One region of the Mycolicibacterium pulveris genome, then DNA from elsewhere that is predicted to be linked to it. Evidence: predicted binding sites of a transcription regulator. Region 1 holds the regulator's gene; the other holds the start of a gene.
The links. Region 1 encodes HspR, which represses chaperone genes until heat shock. Its sites were predicted from a motif close to ANNTGAGTNNNNNNNACTCANNT; they were not measured.
Positions count from the first base shown of each region.

Region 2: a site for HspR is predicted at 6,646-6,668, ahead of lon (endopeptidase La). Genes of this name have one in related genera too.

Region 1 is NZ_AP022599.1:1,868,146-1,879,764, forward strand. It holds gene G6N28_RS09085 (MMPL/RND family transporter) at 1-266, shown strand, start outside; gene G6N28_RS26820 (hypothetical protein) at 518-1,765, shown strand; gene rfbA (glucose-1-phosphate thymidylyltransferase RfbA) at 1,804-2,673, shown strand; gene rfbB (dTDP-glucose 4,6-dehydratase) at 2,673-3,671, shown strand; gene G6N28_RS09105 (sugar nucleotide-binding protein) at 3,687-5,129, shown strand; gene G6N28_RS27270 (PGRS repeat-containing protein) at 5,268-7,169, shown strand; gene G6N28_RS09115 (hypothetical protein) at 7,678-7,920, shown strand; gene G6N28_RS09120 (heat shock protein transcriptional repressor HspR) at 7,917-8,285, opposite strand; gene dnaJ (molecular chaperone DnaJ) at 8,285-9,454, opposite strand; gene grpE (nucleotide exchange factor GrpE) at 9,493-10,095, opposite strand; gene dnaK (molecular chaperone DnaK) at 10,092-11,619, opposite strand, start outside.
Region 2 is NZ_AP022599.1:4,830,488-4,842,106, forward strand. It holds gene G6N28_RS23425 (PaaI family thioesterase) at 1-512, opposite strand, end outside; gene G6N28_RS23430 (tetratricopeptide repeat protein) at 589-2,259, shown strand; gene G6N28_RS23435 (nucleoside deaminase) at 2,271-2,750, shown strand; gene G6N28_RS23440 (alpha-amylase family protein) at 2,747-4,024, shown strand; gene G6N28_RS23445 (alpha-hydroxy acid oxidase) at 4,030-5,280, shown strand; gene G6N28_RS23450 (esterase family protein) at 5,484-6,488, shown strand; gene lon (endopeptidase La) at 6,681-9,008, shown strand; gene G6N28_RS23460 (HhH-GDP family DNA glycosylase) at 9,067-9,714, shown strand; gene G6N28_RS23465 (DUF72 domain-containing protein) at 9,711-10,475, shown strand; gene G6N28_RS23470 (NAD(P)/FAD-dependent oxidoreductase) at 10,487-11,619, shown strand, end outside.

The sequences.
Region 1 (11,619 bases):
TCAGCGATTTGAGGATCATCGGACAGGTCGGCACCACCATTGCTCTGGGCCTGATGTTCGACACGTTGGTCGTGCGCGCGTTCTTGACTCCGTCGATCGCCGCGCTTCTCGGACGGTGGTTCTGGTGGCCGCAGATTGTGCGCCCACGCCCGGCAAGCCACATGCTGCGCTCCGAAGGTCCGCGCCCACTGGTGCGCGCCTACCTGCTGCCGAGAGACGATTCCGATGACGCGATCACGACGCCGCTCGAGCCTGTGAAGTCATAGCGTCAACGTGAACGAGCCGTCACGCACTTCCAAAGCGTCTGGTCAACGGTATTGCGCCACGCCAATTGAGCCGGGGTGGCGGTCCGTGGCCACCACGGCCATCCCAGGCCAGGGTTGATATTGTCCGCAAAGTAAATTACGTTCCGAGAACGGGTCAGACCTGTGCGGTATGACAGAAGGGCCCCGAACTGGCAATGTCCGTCAAATCTAGGGTGTCGATGGGTCAGCTTCGAGCTAAAAAAGGCGGCGCCATGGTCGGCGCGTTGGTCGTCTCCAGTGCGCTTGCCACCGGGGGGTTCAACGGCGCGCCAGCCGCCAACGCAACTTGTTTCTCGGCCTTCGGGATCGGTAACGGTAACGGTTGCACGAGCAACCTGACCACGATCGCGATCGGGATCGGCCCCGGGGCGGTCGCGAACGCCTCGTTGGGAATCTTCAGCAGCGCCGTGGCGATAGGTGCCGGCGCCAGTGCGACCGCCGGCCTGAGCGCCTTCACCAACGTGACCGCGTTCGGCGACGGCGCCACTGCCGGGGCGCTTTTCTCCATCCTGGGAATGGTTACTCAGATCGGCCCGGGGACTGCCGCAGCGATCGGCGGACCCAACATCGCCATCAGCCTCGCGCCGCTTGTTGGGAGCCCACCGGCTAACTCGGGCGCCTCCGGCGGCGGCAATATCGCCTTCCAGTTCGGTCCGGGCACCGCCTCAGCCATCGGTATTGCCAATTTCGCCATCGGCATGTCACCTTGGGGCGACGGGTCGCAGAACACCGTCGCAGGTTTCGTCGGCACCGCCGCGTTCAACCTTTACAACAACAGCGTCGCCGCCGCGCAAGGTTTCCTTGCACTGGCCGTGAACGTTCTGAATTTCCAGCTGTGGCCGTTTCCGCCGCTGGTCAACTTGATGAACTCGATTGTCAACGGCATCGAAGCCATCCTGAGGTTTTTCGGATTCAACGCACCGCCCCCTGCGGCTGCGGCCGATGCCTCAACGTTGGCTGCGGGGGTCGACGAACCCGAGAGCCCTGCGCCCGCCCCCGAGTTGCAGATGGCAGCAGCGGCCGACGAGGGCGCTGAGTCCGGATTCACCATGGCGGCGGCCGCCACGGGAGTCGACGGATCGACTATCACAGACGAACCGGAAGCCGTTGAATCACCAGTCGAGGACGCAGAACCCGGCGAGTTGGTGGATGCCACCGCATCTGAGGACGAGACCGAAGTCGAGGCGGAGGAGAGCGTCGGTATAGAAACCGAAACCGACACCGACACCGACGTCGACACCGACGTCGACGTCGACACCGACACCGACGTCGACACCGACACCGACCAACTTGACGACGCCGACGCTGTCGCAGCGGTCAAGACCGATGACGAGGCGTCCACGACCACCACAACCGGATCGACGGTGACGTCGAGCGGCAACGACGGGAACGAGACGTCGACGACCGCCACCACCTCGGCCGACACCGGTTCCGGCGGCGTCGACAAGGCGTCCGCATAGCTGGCACGGTCGGTGATCGACAGACTTACGATGGCGCCATGAAAGGGATCATCCTGGCGGGTGGCTCAGGCACGCGCCTGCATCCGATCACACTCGGGGTCTCCAAACAGTTGGTCCCTGTCTATGACAAACCGATGGTGTACTACCCGCTCTCCACACTGATGTTGGCGGGTATCCGTGACATCCTGGTGATCACCACGCCGCACGACGCGGAGAGTTTCGAACGACTCCTGGGCGACGGGTCGCAGTTCGGAGTATCGATCACGTTCGCCCAGCAGCCCTCGCCGGACGGGCTGGCCCAAGCGTTCACGATCGGCGCGGATTTCATCGGCACCGAGAAGGTCGCGCTGATTCTCGGTGACAACCTCCTGTACGGGCCCGGCCTGGGCAGCCAACTCAGCCGCTTCGACGACGTCGACGGCGGCACGATTTTCGCCTACTGGGTGGCCGAACCGTCCGCATACGGCGTCGTCGAATTCGATGCCGGCGGAACCGTGGTGTCGCTGGAGGAAAAGCCCAAGCAACCGAAGAGCAATTTCGCGGTGCCGGGGCTCTACTTCTACGACAACGACGTTGTCGCAATCGCGCGTGACCTCGCGCCGAGCGCGCGCGGTGAATACGAGATCACCGATGTCAACCGGGCCTACCTGGAACAAGGCCGGCTGCGGGTACACGTGCTGCCCCGCGGGACCGCGTGGCTGGACACCGGAACCTTCGACCAGATGACCGACGCCGCCGACTTTGTGCGCACGATGGAACGCCGGACCGGCTTGAAGATCGGCGTCCCCGAGGAAATCGCTTGGCGGCAGGGCTTTCTCAGCGATGACGAATTGTGGGAACGGGCCACGCCGCTGGTGAAGTCCGGGTACGGAAAGTACCTGCTGGATCTGCTCGAGCGGGGCGCCTAGTGGGCCGGATTCTCGTCACCGGGGGTGCGGGCTTCATCGGCTCCAACTTTGTGCACTACTTGGTCGACCACACCGACCATCACGTCACCGTCTTGGACAAGCTCACCTACGCAGGCAACCTCGCGTCGCTGTCGGGCCTGCCGGAATCGCGGATGACATTTGTCCACGGTGATATCGCCGACCCGGAGCTTGTCGACGAGCTCGTGGCATCAGTCGACGCGGTCGTGCACTATGCCGCGGAATCGCACAATGACAATTCCCTGCATTTCCCGCAGCCGTTCGTGCACACCAATGTGATCGGTACCTTCACGCTGCTTGAGGCCGTGCGTAAACACAGGGTCCGCCTCCACCATGTCTCCACCGACGAGGTGTACGGCGACTTGGCGCTCGACGATCCGGCCAGGTTCACCGAATCCACTCCGTACAACCCGTCCTCGCCGTACTCGTCGACGAAGGCCGGCAGCGACATGCTGGTGCGGGCGTGGGCCCGCTCCTATGGGGTCGAGGCGACCATCTCGAATTGCTCGAACAACTACGGTCCATACCAGCACGTGGAAAAGTTCATCCCCCGGCAGATCACCAATGTGTTGTGGGGAATTCGTCCCAAGCTGTACGGCGACGGCCGTAACGTCCGCGACTGGATTCACGCCGAGGACCATTCATCGGCGGTACTGCTGATCTTGGAAAAGGGGCGAGTCGGCGAAACGTACCTCATCGGCGCCGACGGCGAGAAGGACAACAAGACGGTGGTCGAACTGATCCTGACCATGATGGGTCAGGATTCCGACGCGTACGAGAACGTCGCGGATCGGATGGGCCACGATCTGCGGTACGCCATCGACTCCACCAAGCTACGAAACGAACTCGGGTGGCGCCCACGGTATGGCGACTTCGAGGAGGGGCTGTCGGCCACCATCGACTGGTATCGCGAGCACGAGGACTGGTGGGCGCCCGCCAAGGAAGTCACCGAAGCGTTCTACGCCCAACTCGGGCAATAACGGAAAAGCCGAGCGATGACGGAGGCCGGCAAGATCTTGGAAGCTCAGCACACGCCCATTCCCGGGCTGACGGTATGGCAGTTGCCGCTCCACGGCGACAACCGCGGCTGGTTCAAGGAGAACTGGCAGCGCGCGAAGATGGTCGCGGCCGGCATGCCGGACTTCGGGCCCGTCCAACACAACATCGCGTTCAACGAATCGGCAGGAACCACGCGGGGCATCCATGCCGAACCTTGGGACAAGTTCGTCTCCGTCGCGGCCGGACGGGCTTTCGGGGCGTGGGTGGATCTGCGCGCGGGCGCGACGTTCGGAAACGTGTTCACCGTCGAACTGAATCCGTCTCGCGCCGTCTTTGTGCCCCGCGGAGTCGGCAACGCATATCAGACGCTCGAGCCGAACACGGTCTATTCGTATCTCGTCAACGATCACTACTCGCCCGGTGCGAGTTACACCTCGGTGCACCCCGCTGACGAAAGCGTCGCGATCGACTGGCCGATTCCGTTGGACCGGGCGGTGATGTCGGACAAGGACCGAGCCCAGCCAAGGCTGACCGACATCGATCCCGTACCGCCGACCAAGATCTTGGTGCTCGGCGCCGACGGGCAGCTGGGCCGCGCGCTGCGCGAGGCCTACGCCGGCATGTCGCATGTCGAGTTCGCGACCCGATCCGACCTCGACCTGGGTTCCGGTGACCTCGGTTCCGCACGCCCTTGGCGTGACTACGACACGATCATCAATGCCGCGGCATACACGGCCGTCGACAAGGCCGAGACCGCCGAAGGGCGCGCTGCTGCGTGGGCGACCAACGTCGCCGGGGTGTCGGCGCTCGCGCGAGTCGCCGCCCCGCATGGCCTCACCGTTGTGCACATCTCCAGCGACTACGTGTTCGACGGCACCAGCACACGGCCATATCGAGAGGACGACGCGTTCGCGCCGCTCGGCGTGTACGGACAGACCAAGGCCGCAGGCGACCAGATCGTGGCCACGCTGCCGCGTCACTACATCCTGCGCACGTCATGGGTGATCGGCGACGGACGCAATTTCGTACGGACCATGTTGTCGTTGGCCAACAGCGACGTGAACCCGTCCGTGGTCAACGATCAGTTCGGACGCTTGACCTTCACCTCGGAACTGGCCCGAGCGATCCGGCACCTCACCGAAACGGACGCACCCTACGGCACCTACAACGTGAGTTGCGCGGGATCAGTCGGTTCGTGGGCAGACATCGCGCAACGCACGTTCTCACTGGCCGGTCACGATCCGAAGCGGGTGACCGGGGTGGCCTCGGCCGTGTACTTCGGGAAGGTCGAAGGCCCGGTTGCGCCGCGCCCGGCCAACAGTGTTCTCGACCTGGCCAAGATCGAGGCCACCGGCTATGTCCCGGCCGACGCCGACGAGATGCTGGCGAACTACGTCAAGCTCGAGAACCGAGGAACCGCCGGCATGACGGCTCCTTAGCGATCGACACCGCATAGCGGCCCTGCGGGTGGAGGAACGACGAAACGCCGTCAAGGCGTCACCAGCAAATAAAACATAACGTCAATTAGGGCCCGCAACTCGGCTTGCGAATGCAAACTAGCAGGTACAGTGCTCTGAATGGCTGCGAGACATTGCGCCACCAAGAAGGCGAAGAGGAAGGCAAAACGCCGCGCCGGCCGCCACCGTCAGCAGCAACGTCGCAGTGACGTCAGCCTATGGCTCGGAACGGGGGCGGTCGCCCTCGGCGTTTGCGCCGGACTGGCCGTCGGAACCGGGGTCGCCCAAGCCGACACCGCGAGTGACGATTCCGCCGCTACAAGCGACAGCAAACCCGACAGCTCCGCCGCGAGCGACAGCAGCACCGGTGCCGAAAGCCCCAGCGCGCCTAGAGCCACTTTCGGAGCGACCGGCACGAACAGCGACGGTGACCTCACCGACGACCTCACCGACGACCTCACCGACGACGACCTCACCGACGACGACCTCACCGACGCCGACCTCACCGACGCCGACGAAGTCATCGACGAGGACGGAGCCGACGACGACCTCACCGACGAGGACGTCATCGAAGACATCACCGACGACGACGGCGACGACACGGGCGACGCCACCAACGAGGACGTCATCGCGAACCCCCCGCCGGAAGATCCCGTAGAGGACGACTCCGTCCCCGAAGCTCCTGTGACGGATGACCTCGCCGAGGAGGTTGTCCCGCCAGGCACGTCGGAGCCGGAGGTCACCACCGTCGATCTGGAAACCCTGGTCGACGAGACGGCTTCTCAGCTTGGGGCGCCAGCCTCCGAGCCACCGACCGCCGTCGCCGCAGCCGCGGAAGTCACCCCGATGGCAGGCGAAATCGACTTCCTGCTCTCGCTTCCCGGCGTGGCGCTTTCCCTTCTCTCCCAGGTCCAGGCCGCCGTCGCGCCGCTCGGCATCCTCGACTTCCCGATCCTGATACCGGTAAACGAATTTTGGATCCCCTGGGAGTTCGTCGTCGCGGTCGTCAACAACGAATGGCGCGGGCGCCAGATCATCGGCCACGGAGCCGACGGGACCGCGGACAGCCCGGACGGCAAGCCCGGTGGCTGGCTGTTCGGCAACGGTGGCAACGGCTACTCCCCACCCCCAGGCTCCGGCCAGGCCGGCGGTAACGGCGGCGCCGCGGGGTTCATCGGCAACGGCGGCAACGGCGGCGACGGCGCATCCGGCGGCACGTTCCCGGTGATCGCCCCCTCCGGCGGTAACGGCGGGGCCGGCGGGTCCGCGTTTCTCTTTGGCAACGGCGGCAACGGCGGACGGGGCGGCGACGGCGGCAGCAATCTGACCGGGACCGCGCGCGGGCCCGGCGGCACCGGGGGGGCCGGCGGCAACGGCGGGTTGTTCAGCGGCAATGGCGGCAACGGCGGCCGGGGCGGCGACGGCGGACCCGGTGGTGACGGCGGCAAAGGTGGTCAGGTCCTCAGCTTCGGGGTCGGATACTTCAACGGGATCTTCCTACCCGGGGCCGTGAAGGGCGGTGACGGTGGTGACGGCGGCAACGGCCTACAGGGCGGTGCCGGCGGCAACGGCGGGCACGGCGGCCTCGCACTCAACTTCGAGTACCCTCCCACCAGCGCTCTTTTCGACGTCTTCGCGCTGCTTTTCGGCACCAACGGTGATCCGATGCGGGCAATCGGCGGTAACGGCGGCAACGGCGGCACCGGGAACGGCCTAGGCTCCGGCGGCCAGGGCGGTAACGGCGGCACGGCGTACTCCCTGCTGGCCGATGCAACCGGTATTCCCGGAGCGGCAATCGGTGGCCGGGGCGGCGACGGCGGCACCGGTGGTCTTTTGGGGCTGCGCGCTAGCGGCGGAAGCGGCGGCGACGCCCTGGCATTCGATATCCGCATTCCCGGACAGCCTGGCGCCGGTGGGAGCTGTGTGCTCGGCTTAGGGACCTGCCCCGGCAGCACGGGAACCCCGCCTGTCCTGCTCACTTTCATGATCGACGTCATCCGGTGGGTTCTCTCCGAGTGGTAGGCGACGTCCTCGCCTTCACGCCGTAGCAGTCCCGCGAACCCCGATGCGGCCGCCGAGCAGGTGCGCTCGCGACACTGTTTGCCCACAGTGAACTACTTGTCGATCGTCTCGCAGACTATCCGATAAACGACATTGGACGGCAGTCGGCTGAGTAAGCCAGGCTGATTTCTAGCCGGACAAATATCCGGCGCAGTTATCCGGCCTGGACGTCGTCGATGAACGTTCAGGTGCCTATTCGCGTCCTACTCGATTTCGATGCAGTCCAACTTCTGAGACTTTCCCCCGTGGGTAGCGTCAAATCCGTTGTCAATCAATGTGTTTAGCTGATAACACCAATACGGAGCCGCCCAAGTAGTCGACAACTTGTGTCGGCGTTTTGCCTCCATCGATCGACCGAAGATGTGTACAGTAACAAGTTAAGCAACCTGCTCAGAAAATGACGTTGGCGAAAATTCGGGGGAATCAGGCGCAGGGGTCATATTGCAGGAGTACGTCTGGGGGGACGGCTATGTTGTGGGACATAGAACAAATGGACGACGATGACTTCGCGGTTGCTGTGGGTGCAGCCGCGCAGCACGCCGTCTGGAGCACCGAGCACCCGCTGACCCACCACCTGGCAGAGGATGACCCGCGTCGGGAGAAGTACCTGCGCGAGTACCACTCGTCGGTGGGCCGCCAAGTACTCGATGCAATCGCGCACCTTGCGGCTCCCAGCCAGTGCGCCAGGCGCTCGGGCTATCGCCACCGCTAGCGCTGGTTGCGCGGCTGCCACACCACCAGCGCGGTGCTCTTGGGCCGTGGCTGCGCCCGCAATTCCTCGACCTCGCGGGTCAACTCCTTGACCCGCGCTTGCAGCGCCTCGACCTGGTTGGTCAACTCGATGATGCGTTTGATCCCCGCGAGGTTCACACCCTCGTCCTGAGACAGCCGCTGCACCTCCCGCAACAGCTCCACGTCATGCTGCGAATAACGCCTGCCGCCGCCGGGCGTGCGCTGCGGACGCACCAGACCGAGCCGGTCGTAGGTGCGCAGCGTCTGCGCGTGCATGCCCGCCAACTCGGCCGCCACAGAGATCAGGAACGTGCGGGCTTCGTTGCTGGAACGCTTGGCCGCCATCACGCACCTGCCCATCCCGCCCGCGGGTCGAATCCGCTGGCGCGCTCGGCCTTTGCGTATGCCTCCAGCGCCTCCACCGCCTCGGGCGGCAGGTTCGGCGGCACCGCCACCTTGACGGTGACGAGCAGGTCGCCATGGCCACCCGAGCGTTTGGGCACCCCACGTCCGCGCACCCGCAGGATCCGTCCGTCAGACGTCCCCTTCGGCACCCGCACGCCGACCCTGCCGTCCAGCGTCGGCACCGAAAGCGTTGTGCCCAATGCCAGTTCGTGGAAGCTCACCGGCACGGTGACGGTCAGGTCGTCGCCCTTGCGGCCGAACACCTTGTCCGGGCGGACATGGACGGTCACATACAGGTCCCCCGACGGTGCACCGCGTAGTCCCGCTTCGCCCTGACCGGGCAACCTGATTCGCTGGCCGTCCTCGACGCCCGGCGGAATCCGGACGTTGATCGTACGGGTACGGGTGGTGACGCCCGTGCCCTTGCACTCCTGACACGGGTGCTCGATGATCGAGCCGCTGCCCCGGCATTCGGTGCACGGCTCGGAAAAGCCGAACGCTCCCTGGTTGCGGCTGATCACACCGGCCCCATTGCAGTTCGGACACACCTTCGGGCTGGTGCCCGGGCGTGCGCCGCTGCCATGGCAATTCGTGCACGGCGCAGGGCTGGTGAGGCGCAACGGCATCGCGACACCCTTGGTCGCCTCGAGGAACGACAGCTCCGTCTCGGTTTCCAAGTCGTTGCCCCGCCGCGGCCGGCTCGGCCGGGTCTGCGCACCGCGTCCGAACAGACCGCCGAACAGGTCACCGATGTTCGCGCCGCCGGTCTGGCCGGCGGCATCGAACAAGTCGTTCAGGTTGAACTCGACGCCGTCGGAAGCGAATCCGCCGAAACCACCGCCACCGAACCGGCTGCGACCGAAACCGCCGTTGGCGAAAAGCCGTCGGGTCTCGTCGTATTCCTTCCGTTTGACCGGGTCGGTCAGCACCTCCTTGGCTTCCGAGACGGCCTTGTACCGTTCCTCGGCCGCCGGGTTGCCCGGGTTGCGGTCGGGATGGTTCTCCGCGAGCAGCTTTCGCGCCGCCCGCTTGATCTCCTGTTCGCTGGCGTCAGAGGAGACGCCGAGCTCGGCGTAGAAGTCCTTCTCGACCCATTCACGTTGAGCCATGTCGCGTCACCTCCTCACCGTTTGTCGCGTCCTTCTCTCTAGGATTCTGCGGGGTTCTCCGCCGATTCGTCGTCCTTATCCGCCGTGTCGGCCCCATCGGGGACGGTGTCGACGACACCGACCATGGCGTGCCGCAGCACGAGATCGCCCACCTTGTAGCCGCGCCGCATCACGTTTCCGACGATGGGATGTGTGCCGTCGCCCTCATGCTGAACGGCCTCGTGCAGCTCGGGGTCGAACTCCTCGCCCTCCTCACCGAATCCCGAAAGGCCAAGGCCCTCGAAGATGCCGATCAGCTTGTCAGCGACCACCTTGAACGGTCCCGACTCCAGATCACCGTGGCTGCGCGCCCGGTCGAGGTCGTCGAGCACCGGCAGCAGCTCGGTGAGGACGGCGGCCTTGGACCGCTCGGCGATGACCTGCTGGTCCCGCAGCGTGCGCTTGCGGTAGTTGTCGTACTCGGCCTTGACGCGTTGCAGCGTCGACTTCAGCTCGGTGAGTTCCTCCGGCGAACCCCCGGCTTCCGGCGCCGGCCCGCTGGGGGCCGGCCCGGTCGCCTGTTCACGAACTTCACCAGTTTCGGGGTCGATACGCCGCTTGTCGGTGACGGTCACCGGCTCGTGCGAATCGTTCTGGCTCACTTGTTCTCCTGGTCATCATCGACAACCTCGGCGTCCACCACGTCGTCGGCCGACGAGCCCGTGGCGCCGCCTTCGGCGGCACCGCCGCCGGCGGCCTGTGCGGCCTGGGTCGCCTCGTAGATCGCCTGGCCGAGTGCCTGGCTTTCGACGCCGAGCTTCTCCATCGCGGACTTGATCGCGGCGATATCGGTGCCTTCCAGCGCCTTCTTCGCGTCGGCGATCGCGCCGTCGACCTTGCTCAAGGTGTCCTCGGGGACCTTGGACCCGCCTTCGGCCTCGCGCTGTTCCTTGACGAACTTCTCCGTCTGGTACACCAGCGACTCGGCCTGGTTGCGGACGTCGGCCTCCTCGCGCCGCTTGCGGTCCTCCTCGGCATGCGCCTCGGCATCCTTGATCATCCGGTCGATCTCCTCCTTGGAGATGCCCGAACCCTCCTGGATGCGGATGGTGTTCTCCTTGCCGGTGCCCTTGTCCTTGGCGGTGACGTGCACGATGCCGTTGGCGTCGATGTCGAACGTCACCTCGATCTGGGGCACACCGCGCGGAGCCGGCGGGATACCGGTCAGCTCGAAGCTGCCGAGCAGCTTGTTGTGCGCGGCGATCTCACGCTCACCCTGATAGACCTGAATCTGCACCGACGGCTGGTTGTCGTCGGCGGTGGTGAACGTCTCCGACCGCTTGGTCGGGATCGTGGTGTTGCGCTCGATCAGCTTGGTCATCACGCCGCCCTTGGTCTCGATACCAAGCGACAGCGGCGTAACATCCAGCAGCAGAACGTCTTTCACCTCGCCCTTGAGCACACCGGCCTGCAGCGCGGCGCCCACCGCGACAACCTCGTCCGGGTTGACGCCCTTGTTGGGTTCCTTGCCGCCGGTCATCTCCTTGACCAGGTCGGACACCGCGGGCATCCGGGTCGAACCGCCGACCAGCACGACGTGGTCGATGTCGGACACCGAGATACCGGCGTCCTTGATCACCGACTGGAACGGCTTGCGGGCCCTGTCCAGCAGATCCTGAGTGATGCGCTGGAACTCGGCGCGGCTCAGCTGTTCGTCGAGGAACAGCGGGTTCTTGTCCGCGTCGACGGTGATGTAGGGCAGGTTGATCGACGTCTGCTGGCTCGAGCTCAGCTCGATCTTGGCCTTCTCCGCGGCCTCACGCAGCCGCTGCATCGCCATCTTGTCCTTGGTCAGGTCGATGCCGGAGGTGCCCTTGAACTTCTCGACGAGCCATTCGACGATGCGATCGTCCCAGTCGTCGCCACCGAGGTGGTTGTCACCGCTGGTGGCGCGGACCTCGACGACGCCCTCACCGATCTCCAGCAGCGAGACGTCGAACGTGCCGCCACCGAGGTCGAAGACCAGGATCGTCTGTTCCTTCTCGCCCTTGTCCAGCCCGTAGGCCAGCGCCGCAGCGGTGGGTTCGTTGACGATGCGAAGCACGTTGAGGCCGGCGATCTGGCCGGCGTCCTTGGTGGCCTGCCGCTGGGCGTCGTTGAAGTAGGCGGGCACGGTGATCACCGCG
Region 2 (11,619 bases), 3.0 Mb from region 1:
TTCGCCTCGGCGTGCAGCCGGCCCAGCCGAGTGGTGCGCAGATAGCGCAGGGTGATGGTGCCGGTGAAGCGTGGGTTGACACCGTCGCTGGCGGCTTCGCCGAGCAGGTGGTCGAGCACGAGGGCGGCGACGCCGCCGTGCACGTGCCCCGGCGGGCCCTCGTAGGCCGCGCCCATCTCGAAGTCGGAGTGCACAAGCCCGTCGGGCCCGCGGTGAACGAGCAGCGGCGGCGCGACCGGGTTGCGGATCCCGATCACCGGGTTCCCCCACGGCATGCGGTCACCGCCGCTGGTGTAGCGGACACCGAACGGGCCGTCGCACTGCTTGGCACGCAGCCGCGCGGTCGCCGCATCGATCTGGGCCTTGACCGCCGACACCGCCTCGGGGTCGACCTCGGTACGGATGGTCGCATCGATGAGCTCCCGAACGGACTGCGCGAGCGGCTCATAGACCGCACGCATCTGCGCCACCTCGGCCGAGGACACGTCGCCGATGTGGGTGAACTCCACCATGGGAGCACTAGAACACGTTCTAGCGCAGCTTGTCGAATCAGCGCGCCGTCGCCGCGCGGCCGATTTATCGTGCCTTATGACCGCTCCCGGCAACGAGCCCTACTACGACCTGGGCCGCTATCACCGACGCGTCGACACGCCCGCGCCCGAGGCGCAGATGTGGTTCGACAGGGGCATGGTGTGGGCCTACGCGTTCAACCACGAAGAGGCCATCAGGTGCTTCGAGCGCGCGCTGCAGTTCGATCCCGACCTGGCGATCGCACGCTGGGGTATCGCGTATTCGATCGGGCCCAATTACAACAAGGCGTGGGACGCCTTCGACCCCGGCGACAAGGCGACGTCGTTGACCAGGGCCAGAACCGAGCTCGCGTTGGCCGGCGGTGGGCGGGCCTCCGCGGTCGAACGCGGCCTGATCAACGCTCTGCGGGAGCGGTTTTCGATCGACGACCCCGATGACGTCGATGCGCTGAGCGCGGCAGGCGCGGCGTACGTTGCGGTGATGGAGAGACTCTATGTGGACCACCCCGACGACGTCGACGTCGCGGCGATGACCGCCGACGCCCTGGTCAACCTGACCGCGTGGGCGCTGTGGGACACCCGCACCGGCGAGCCGGCCCCGGGCTCGCGGGTCCTGCAGGCCAAAGAGATCCTCGAGCGCGCGCTCGCCGACCCGGCGGGACGCGAGCACCCCGGCATCTTGCACCTGTACCTGCACACCATGGAGATGTCGGCCAACCCGCAAGATGCGTTGCCGGTCGCGGACCTGCTGCGTGACCTGGTGCCCGACGCGGGCCACCTGCTTCACATGCCCAGCCACATCGACGTGCTGTGCGGAAACTACCGGGACGCGGTCGTGGCGAACACGGCTGCGGCGCAGGTGGATCGGCGGTTCGTCGAACGCGAGGGGCCGCTCAACTTCTACTCGCTCTACCGCGCCCACAACCTGCACTTCATCGTCTATGCGGCGATGTTGGAGGGAAACTCGCGCGCTGCCTTCGCCGCCGCCGACGAACTCGCCGCGCAGCTGACGCCGGAACTGCTGAGCATCGAATCGCCGCCGATGGCCGACTGGCTCGAGGCGTTCGTCCCGTTGGGTGTGCACGCGCTGGTCCGCTTCGGCCGCTGGGACGAGCTGATCGCCCACCCGCTGCCGCAGGACCTCGATCTGTACTGCTCCACGGCGGCCACCATCCACTACGGCCGCGGAGTGGCGCACGCGGCGAGGGGCAACCTGGCCAAGGCACATGCCGAGCAGGACGCGTTCGCCACCGCATATGCGCGCATCCCCGACAGCCGATACCTGTTCAACAACACGGTGATCGACATCCTGGCGATCGCAGCGGAGATGCTTGCCGGCGAGATCGCCTATCGCGAGGGCAGATACGACGAGGCCTTTGCGTGTCTGGAGGCCGCGATCGCGCTCGACGACGCGCTCCCCTACGACGAGCCGTGGGGCTGGATGCAGCCGACACGGCACGCGTACGGCGCGCTGCTGCTCGAACAGGGTCACGTCGAGCGGGCCGCCCGGGTCTATGCCGCCGACCTCGGGCTGGACGACACGCTGCCGCGGCCCTGCCAGCACCCCAACAACGTGTGGAGCCTGCACGGCTACCACGAATGCCTGCAGCGGCTTGGCCGCACCGGGGAAGCGACGATCATCGGCCGGCAGTTGGTGCTGGCCCTGGCGCGCGCGGACGTGGAAATCGCGGCCTCGTGCGCATGCCGGCTCGAGGTCGCCGCCCCGTAGACTGCGGGTCGATGCCCCTGCGCGACGACGACCTCGCCCGCCTGAGCCGCTGCGTGGAACTGGCGCGTGAGGCGCTTGTCAACGGCGACGAGCCGTTCGGATCGATCCTGGTGGACGCCGAAGGCCGGACTCGCTTCGAAGACCGCAACCGGGTCAAGGACGGTGACCACACCCGCCACCCGGAGTTCGCGATCGCGCGGTGGGCCGTCGCGAACCTCAGCCCCGCCCAGCGCGCCCAGGCGACCGTGTACACCTCCGGCGAGCACTGCCCGATGTGCGCCGCGGCGCACGCCTGGGTAGGCCTCGACCGCATCGTCTACGCGACGTCCTCGGCGCAACTGAGCGATTGGCTGCAGGAGTGGGGCGCACCGCCGCCGCCGGTCGCCCCCCTGCCGATCAACACCGTCGCCCCCCGGGTGACCGTAGAAGGGCCCGCGGCGGAGTTCGCCGAGACGATGAAGGCGCTATACGAAGCGAAGTATCGGCCGTGAGACCACCGGCCTGGGTCCAGCACGCGATCTGGTGGCAGATCTATCCGCTGGGCTTCGTCGGTGCGTTTCCGGCCGACCCGCCGCCGGGCCCTGATGAGCACCGGCTGCGCCGGGTCGTCGACTGGCTGGACCACGCCATCGAACTCGGCGCGTCCGGCGTCGCGCTCGGACCGGTGTTCGCCTCGCGCACCCACGGCTACGACACCGTCGACCACTTCCGCATCGACGCCCGGCTCGGTGACGACGACGACTTCGACACGCTGCTGGCCGAGGCCAAGCGCCGCGGGTTACGCGTCCTGCTCGACGGCGTGTTCAACCACGTCGCTGCGGATTTCGCGCATTCTGACTGGTTCCGCAAGGGCAGTAACGGCTTTGACACCTTCGAAGGGCACGGCGACCTGATCGCCCTCGACCACGACAATCCCGAGGTCGTCTCCTACACCGTCGACGTCATGACGCACTGGCTCGGCCGCGGCGCCGACGGGTGGCGCCTGGACGCCGCCTACGCGGTTCCCGAACGGTTCTGGGCCGCGGTGCTCCCCCGGGTCCGTGCCGCGTTCCCGGACGCCTGGTTCGTCGGGGAGGTCATCCACGGTGACTATGCCGCACGCGTCGGCGCGGCAGGCTTCGACTCGGTGACCCAGTACGAGCTGTGGAAGGCCGTCTGGAGCAGCCTGGTCGACGGCAACTTCCACGAGCTGGACTGGGCGCTGGTGCGCCACAACGAGTTTCTCGACGCGTTCGTGCCGATGACGTTCGTCGGCAACCACGACGTCACCCGCATCGCCAGCCGGCTCAACGACACCGGGCACCTCGAGCACGCGCTGGTCGTCCTGTTCACGACCGGCGGCACGCCCAGCGTGTACGCCGGCGACGAGTTCGGCTACCTCGGTGTCAAAGAAGAGCGGTTCGGCGGCGATGACGCGGTCCGCCCGGCGTTCGGCGCCCCGCCGTCGCCCGACGATCGGCGGCACGACGTGTTGCGGTTGCACCAGCACCTGATCGGCCTGCGCAGGCGGCACCCGTGGCTGCACACCACGCGCACGTCGGCGTTGCATCTGACAAACCGCCAGTACATCTATGAAACCGGCGACGGGACAAACGCGTTGGTGGTCGCGCTGAACATCGACGATGCGCCGATGCCGCTGTCGCTGCCCGGGCTCGGCCGCGCCAGCGGGCAGATCGTCGCGGCATCGGGTGCGCGTCCGGCCGACACGGTGACCGAGACCGAGGTCGCGCCGCATGGCTGGCTGGTCGTGGAACCGGAGGTCTAGGCGTGATCGCGGTCAAGCGGCGCGTGCCCCGGCCCAGTGAGCTGGCTCCGCTGCTGCGGTTTCGCAAGCCCACGTTCAACCGCACCGAGCGCCGGCTGCAGGCCGCTTTCACCATCGAGGACCTCCGCCGAATCGCCAAGCGGCGCACCCCCAGGGCCGCGTTCGATTACACCGACGGCGCCGCAGAGGACGAGCTGTCGCTCGCCCGGGCTCGACAAGCGTTCCGCGACATCGAGTTTCACCCGACCATTTTGCGGAACGTCGCCACGATCGACACCAGCCGCACCGTGCTGGGGGACGCCGTCGCCCAACCGTTCGGCATCGCCCCGACCGGTTTCACCCGCCTCATGCACACCGAAGGCGAGATCGCAGGCGCCCGCGTCGCAGCACAGGCGGGTATCCCGTTTGCGTTATCGACCCTGGGCACCGCGTCCATCGAGGATGTCAAGGCGGCCAATCCCTACGGCCGCAACTGGTTTCAGCTGTACATGTGGAAGGACCGGGACCGGTCGATGGCCCTGGTGGAGCGGGCGGCGGCCGCGGGCTACGACACGCTGCTGGTGACGGTCGACGTCCCGGTGGCGGGGGCCCGGCTTCGAGACAGCCGTAACGGCATGTCGATCCCGCCCACCCTGACCCTGCGCACGGTCCTGGACGCGCTGCCCCGGGCCCGCTGGTGGTTTGACCTGCTGAGCACCGAACCGCTGGCTTTCGCGTCGCTGGACCGCTGGCCCGGCACGGTCGCCGAGTACCTGGACACGATGTTCGACCCGACCGTCACGTTCGAGGACCTGGTCTGGATCAAGAAACAATGGCCGAATCGGCTGGTGGTCAAGGGGATCCAGACCATCGAGGACGCCAGGGCGGTCGTTGAACTCGGCGTCGACGGAATCGTGCTGTCCAACCACGGCGGCCGCCAGCTCGACCGTGCTCCGGTGCCGTTTCATCTGCTCCCCGACGTCGCGCGCGAGCTCGGCACGGAGACGGAGGTTTTGCTGGACACCGGGATCATGTCGGGAGCCGACGTCGTCGCCGCGATAGCGCTGGGTGCCCGCTTCACCCTGGTCGGCCGCGCCTACCTCTACGGTCTGATGGCCGGCGGCGAAGCCGGCGTCGCACGGGCCGTCGAAATCCTGTCATCCCAGGTCAGCCGCACGATGCGGTTGCTAGGGGTGACCTCGCTCGACGAGCTCGGGCCGCACCACGTGACCCAGCTGCACCGGTTCGCGCGTGGCGGCACCGGACGGCACCGGTAACCACCGCAGTCACTGTTTTCTCACAGGTCACGCGGTGTTTCGGCGCTTCTTGAGTCCGCGCCGAGTCGGAATCGTTAGCCAACCGCGATGTGGCAACCGAGTGTTGCGCGCCTCTACCCGCCGGCCATGCGTGTTTCATAACGCAGGAAAGCGACGGCAATTGCTTTGTGAAACAAGCGATGAAAGGTGGGTTGGTTGCCGTTATGAAGTTCTTCAAGAGGTACCGAGGTACCAGAACGAAACTGTTGCGCCGCTTGGCGGTGACCGCCGTGGCGGCGGCCGCGATGCCCGGCCTGGTCGGCGTCGTCGGGGGTTCGGCGACCGCTAACGCGTTCTCCCGCCCGGGTCTGCCCGTCGAGTATCTGGACGTGTTCTCCGCCGCGATGAACCGCAACATCCGGGTGCAGTTCCAGGGCGGCGGCCCGCACGCCGTATACCTGCTCGACGGCCTGCGCGCCCAGGACGACTACAACGGCTGGGACATCAACACCCCGGCATTCGAGTGGTACTACCAGTCGGGGCTGTCGGTGGTGATGCCGGTCGGGGGCCAGTCCAGCTTCTACACCGACTGGTATCAGCCGTCGCAGGGCAACGGCCAGGACTACACCTACAAGTGGGAGACGTTCCTGACGCAGGAGCTTCCCGCCTGGTTGGAGGCCAACCGGGGCGTGTCGCAGAACGGCAACGCGGTGGTCGGCATCTCGATGGCCGGCAGCACCGCGCTGACGTATGCGATCTACCACCCGCAGAAGTTCATCTACGCCGCGTCGCTGTCGGGCTTCCTCAACCCTTCCGAGGGTTGGTGGCCGATGCTGATCGGGCTGGCGATGCAGGATGCGGGCGGATTCAACGCCGAGAGCATGTGGGGCCCGTCGACGGACCCCGCGTGGAAGCGCAATGACCCGATGGTCAACATCGGCCAGCTGGTGGCCAACAACACCCGCATCTGGATCTACTGCGGCACCGGCACCCCGTCCGACCTGGACGCCGGTATTGCGGGGCAGAACCTGATGGCAGCGCAGTTCCTCGAAGGGTTCACGTTGCGCACCAACATCACCTTCCGCGACAACTACATCGCCGCAGGTGGCACCAACGGTGTGTTCAACTTCCCGCCGCAGGGCACGCACAGCTGGGGCTACTGGGGTCAGCAGCTCGAGCAGATGAAGCCCGATATCCAGCGGGTGCTTGGAGCCTCTGGCGCCGTCTGAACCACCCCACACAGGGAGCCTGCCGTAACCCCCGAACGGCAGGCTCCCTGCCTTTGTGTGGGGGCGGGTTTCCGCGTCGCGGCGGCTCGTTTCCCGAGTGTGTAGATCTGGCGAACGAAAGTGGACGCGCGCCGGGGAACAAACACCTGTCCGCCAAGGTTGAGTCGATCAGACTGAACTTTGGAGGAATTGATGGCTGAAGCCAAATCAGTGCCGGTGTTGTTCCTGAGCGACCCGATCGTGCTGCCGTCGATGGTCGTGCCCATCGAACTCGACGACGCCGCGCGGGCTGCGGTGGATGCCGCACAGGCCAGCGAGTCGGGCGAACTGTTGATCGCCCCGCGGTTGGAAGACCGCTACCCCTCGTACGGTGTGCTGGCCTCGATCGTGCAGGTCGGCCGCATCGCCGGGGGTGGCGGCACCGCCGCGGTGGTGCGCGGCAAGAGCCGTGCGCAGATCGGCGCTGGTGCCAGCGGTCCCGGTGCCGCGTTGTGGGTCGAGGTGACCGAGGTCGTCGAGCCCGAGCCGACCGACGAGATCCGCACCCTGGCCGCCGAGTACAAGAAGCTGTTGCTGGCGATGCTGCAGCGTCGGGAAGCCTGGCAGATCATCGACTTCGTCAACCAGCTGACCGACCCGTCGGCGCTGGCCGACACCGCCGGCTACGCCTCGTACCTGACGCGAGTGCAGAAGCGTCAGCTGCTGGAGACCCCCGATGTCGCCGAGCGGCTCAAGCTGCTGATCGAGTGGACGGGTGAGCACCTGGCCGAGGTCGAGGTGACCGACAAGATCGCCGAGGACGTCCGCGAGGGCATGGAGAAGCAGCAGAAGGAATTCCTGCTGCGTCAGCAGCTCGCCGCGATCCGCAAGGAACTGGGCGAGGACGAACCCGACGGGTCGGACGACTACCGCAGCCGCGTCGAGGCCGCCGACCTGCCCGAGAAGGTTCGCGAGGCCGCGCTGCGCGAGGTCGGCAAGCTGGAACGGGCCAGCGATCAGAGCCCGGAGAGCGGCTGGATCCGCACCTGGCTGGACACCGTGCTGGACCTGCCGTGGAACGTCACGACCGAGGACAGCACCGACCTGACGGCCGCGCGCGAGATTCTCGACGCCGACCACCACGGGTTGGAGGACGTCAAGGACCGCATCGTCGAGTATCTGGCCGTGCGGGCGCGTCGTGCCCAGCGCGGCATGCAGGTTGTCGGCGGTCGCGGTTCGGGCGCGGTGATGGTGTTGGCCGGCCCGCCCGGGGTGGGTAAGACCTCGCTGGGAGAGAGCGTGGCACGGGCCCTGGGCCGCAAGTTCGTTCGCGTCGCGCTCGGCGGCGTGCGCGACGAGGCCGAGATCCGCGGCCACCGGCGGACCTACGTCGGCGCCCTGCCCGGGCGCATCGTGCGGGCCATCGGCGAAGCGGGTTCGATGAACCCCGTCGTGCTGCTCGACGAGATCGACAAGGTCGGCTCCGACTTCCGCGGGGATCCCGCGGCGGCGCTGCTGGAGGTCTTGGACCCGGCGCAGAACCACACGTTCCGCGACCACTACCTGGACCTGGATCTGGACCTGTCGGACGTGGTGTTCCTGGCCACTGCCAACGTGGTGGAGAACATCCCGTCGGCGCTGCTGGACCGGATGGAGCTGGTGGAGATCGACGGCTACACGGCCGACGACAAGCTCGCCATCGCGAAGGACTTCCTGCTGCCCAGGCAGCGGGAACGGGCGGCGCTGACCGAGGAAGAGGTCACGGTGACCGAGGCCGCGCTGCGCAAGATCGCGGCCGACTACACCCGCGAGCCGGGTGTGCGCCAGTTCGAGCGGCTGCTGGCCAAGATGATGCGCAAGGTCGCGACCAAGCTGGCCACCGAGCCCGGTCCGGTCGTGATCGACGAGCCCGATCTCGTTGAGTACCTTGGCCGTCCGCGGTTCCTGCCCGAGTCGGCCGAGCGCACGGCGGTGCCGGGGGTGGCCACCGGCCTGGCGGTGACGGGGATGGGCGGCGATGTGCTCTACATCGAGGCCAACGGCACCGATGGGGAACCGGACCTGCGGCTGACCGGTCAGCTGGGCGACGTGATGAAGGAATCGGCGCAGATCGCGCTGTCCTACGTGCGGTCGCATGCCGACCAGTTGGGCGTCGACCCGAAGACGCTGGAGCGGCGGATTCACCTGCACGTGCCCGCGGGCGCGGTGCCGAAGGACGGGCCGTCGGCCGGTGTCACGATGGTCACCGCGTTGGTGTCGATGGCCACCGGACGCCAGGTGCGCTCGGACGTCGGCATGACCGGTGAGGTCACGCTCAACGGCCGGGTGTTGCCGATCGGCGGCGTCAAGCAGAAGCTGCTTGCCGCGCAACGAGCCGGGTTGTCAACGGTTTTCATCCCGCAGCGCAACGAGGCCGACCTGGACGACGTCCCGGCCGACGTGCTCGAGTCGCTCGAGGTCAAGTTGATGACCGACGTCGCAGAGATCGTCGCCCAGGCGCTGGTGCCCGCCGCGGACACCGGCGCGACGGCCGCGGCCTGACCGGACACCCGCGCCCGCAGGGGTTTGCCGCCCCTCGGGCGCGGGTACGTCAGCGCCGATGAGCACCTCTGACCGCAAGCGGTTGGTCGAAAGCCTGTTGGAACAGGCCGGAACCACCTATGCCGAGGAGGCCGGGATCCGGCTCGAGGACCAGCCGATGCCGCTGTTTGAACTGCTGGTGCTGTGCATGCTGGCCAGCAAACCCATCGACGCCGCGATCGCGGTGCAAGCGGCGCGGGAACTGTTCGAGGCCGGGCTGCGCACACCCGATGCGGTGCTCGATGCCGACCGCCAGGACATGATCCGTGCGTTCGGGCGCGCCCACTACGTGCGCTACGACGAAAGCTCGGCAACCCGGCTCACCGACATCGCCGAGACGGTCCGCGACCGATACGGCGGTGACCTGCGGCGGTTGGCGGTCGAGGCCGACGGCGACGCGCGCGCCGCGGCCGGCCTGCTCAAGCAGTTCAAGGGCATCGGCGACACCGGAGCCGACATCTTTCTGCGCGAGGTGCAGGACGCCTGGACGTGGGCGCGGCCCTACTTCGACAAACGTGCCCTTGGCGCCGCGCGCGACCTGGGCTTGCCGGACAAGGCCGGCGACCTGGCCGAGCTGGCGCCGCGGGCGGCCGCGAATCTGGCCGCCGCGCTGGTGCGGGTGTCGCTGGACGACGAGCTGCGCGAAAAGGTTTCGTCGTCGCGATGATTCGCATCGGCACCTCGGGGTGGTCCTATCCGCACTGGAACGATGTGCTGTACCCGCCCGGCACGCCGGTGGCCAAGAGGCTGGCCCGCTACACCGAGGAGTTCGACACCGTCGAGCTCAACGCCAGCTTCTACCGCTGGCCCAAGGACACCACGTTCGCCGGCTGGCGTGAACGGCTGCCGTGCGGTTTCACCATGTCGGTCAAGGCCCAGCGGGGGCTGACGCACTACCGGCGGCTCCGGGACCCCGAGCCGTGGATCGAGCGGTTCGAGCGGTGCTGGACGGCGTTGGACGACCGCAGCGAGGCGCTGCTGGTGCAGACCCATCCGCAGTTGGAGCGCGACGACGCACTGCTCGACAACTTCCTGCGGCTCATGCCCGACCGGATTCCGGTGGCGATGGAGCTACGTCACCCCTCCTGGGACGACCCCGTCGTCTATGGGCTGCTGGAACGGCATCGCGCCGCGTATGTGGTGATGAGCGGCGCGGGGCTGCGCTGCGTGCCGCGCGTGACGAGCGAGTTGGTCTACGTGCGGATGCACGGTCCCGAGCAGAGCTCGATGTATGCCGGCTCCTATCCCGACGACGAGCTGCGGCGCTGGGCCGACCGCATGCTGGGCTGGGACGCCGCGGGCAACCGGGTTCTCGTCTACTTCAACAACGATCTGGGTGGCCACGCCATCCGCAACGCGCGCGTGCTCAAACAGCTGACAGCGCCAACCAATGACACCGACTCCCCCGTGCTGGTTCACCGCGAGTAAGCTGCAGAAGCATGACAACGTCGTCCACGATGGTCATCGTCGGCGGCGGCCTCGCGGCAGCTAAGGCCGCAGAAGCCCTGCGCGACAAAGATTTTGACGGTCACATCGTATTGTTCACGGCCGAGGACCACCTACCCTACGAGCGGCCGCCGCTGTCCAAGGAGTTTCTGGCGGGCAAGAAGACGCTCAGCGACTTCACCGTCGCCTCCGCGGCGTGGTATCGCGACCACCACGTCGAACTGCAGCTGGGCACCGAAGTGACGGGCATCGACCCCGGCGCGCACACCGTCGCGCTGCCCGACGGGGAGTCGGTGCGCTACGACAAGCTGGTGCTGGCCACCGGATCGCGCCCCCGCACACTGCCGATCCCCGGCGCCCATTCGTCCGGTGTGCACTATCTGCGCACCATCGACGACGCGGAGACGCTGAAATCGACGCTGAAAGAGGGCGTTTCGCTGGCCATCGTCGGTGCCGGATGGATCGGCCTCGAGGTGGCCGCCAATGCGCGCGAGCTCGGCGCGTCGGTCACCGTGGTCGAGACCGCCGAGATGCCGCTGCAGGCGGCGCCCGGGCGGGAACTCGGCGAGGTGTTCGCCAACCTGCATCGCGAACACGACGTGGACCTGCGGCTGTCGACGACGGTCGAAGAGATCACCACCGCCGACGGCGCCGCGACCGGGCTGAAGTTGAGCGACGGCTCGACCGTCGGCGCCGACCGGGTGTTGATCGCGGTCGGTGCCACACCCAACACCGCGCTGGCCGAGGCCGCCGGGTTGGCGATCGCCGACGGCGGAGTGCAGGTCGATTCCTCGTTGCGCACCAGCGACCCGGACATCTACGCCGTCGGGGACATCGCGGCCGCCGAGCACCCGCTGTTGGGCACGCGGATCCGCGTCGAACACTGGGCGAACGCGCTCAAGCAACCAGCCGTGGCCGCCGACGCGATCCTCGGCAGGCCCGCCGAATACGCCGACCTGCCCTACTTTTTCACCGATCAGTACGACCTCGGGATGGAATACGTCGGCTACGCGCCGGATTACGCGCGGGTGGCCTACCGCGGCGATGTCGCCGCCCGCGAGTTCACGGCGTTCTGGTTCGACGGGGACAGCCGGGTGGTCGCCGGGATGAACGTCAACATCTGGGA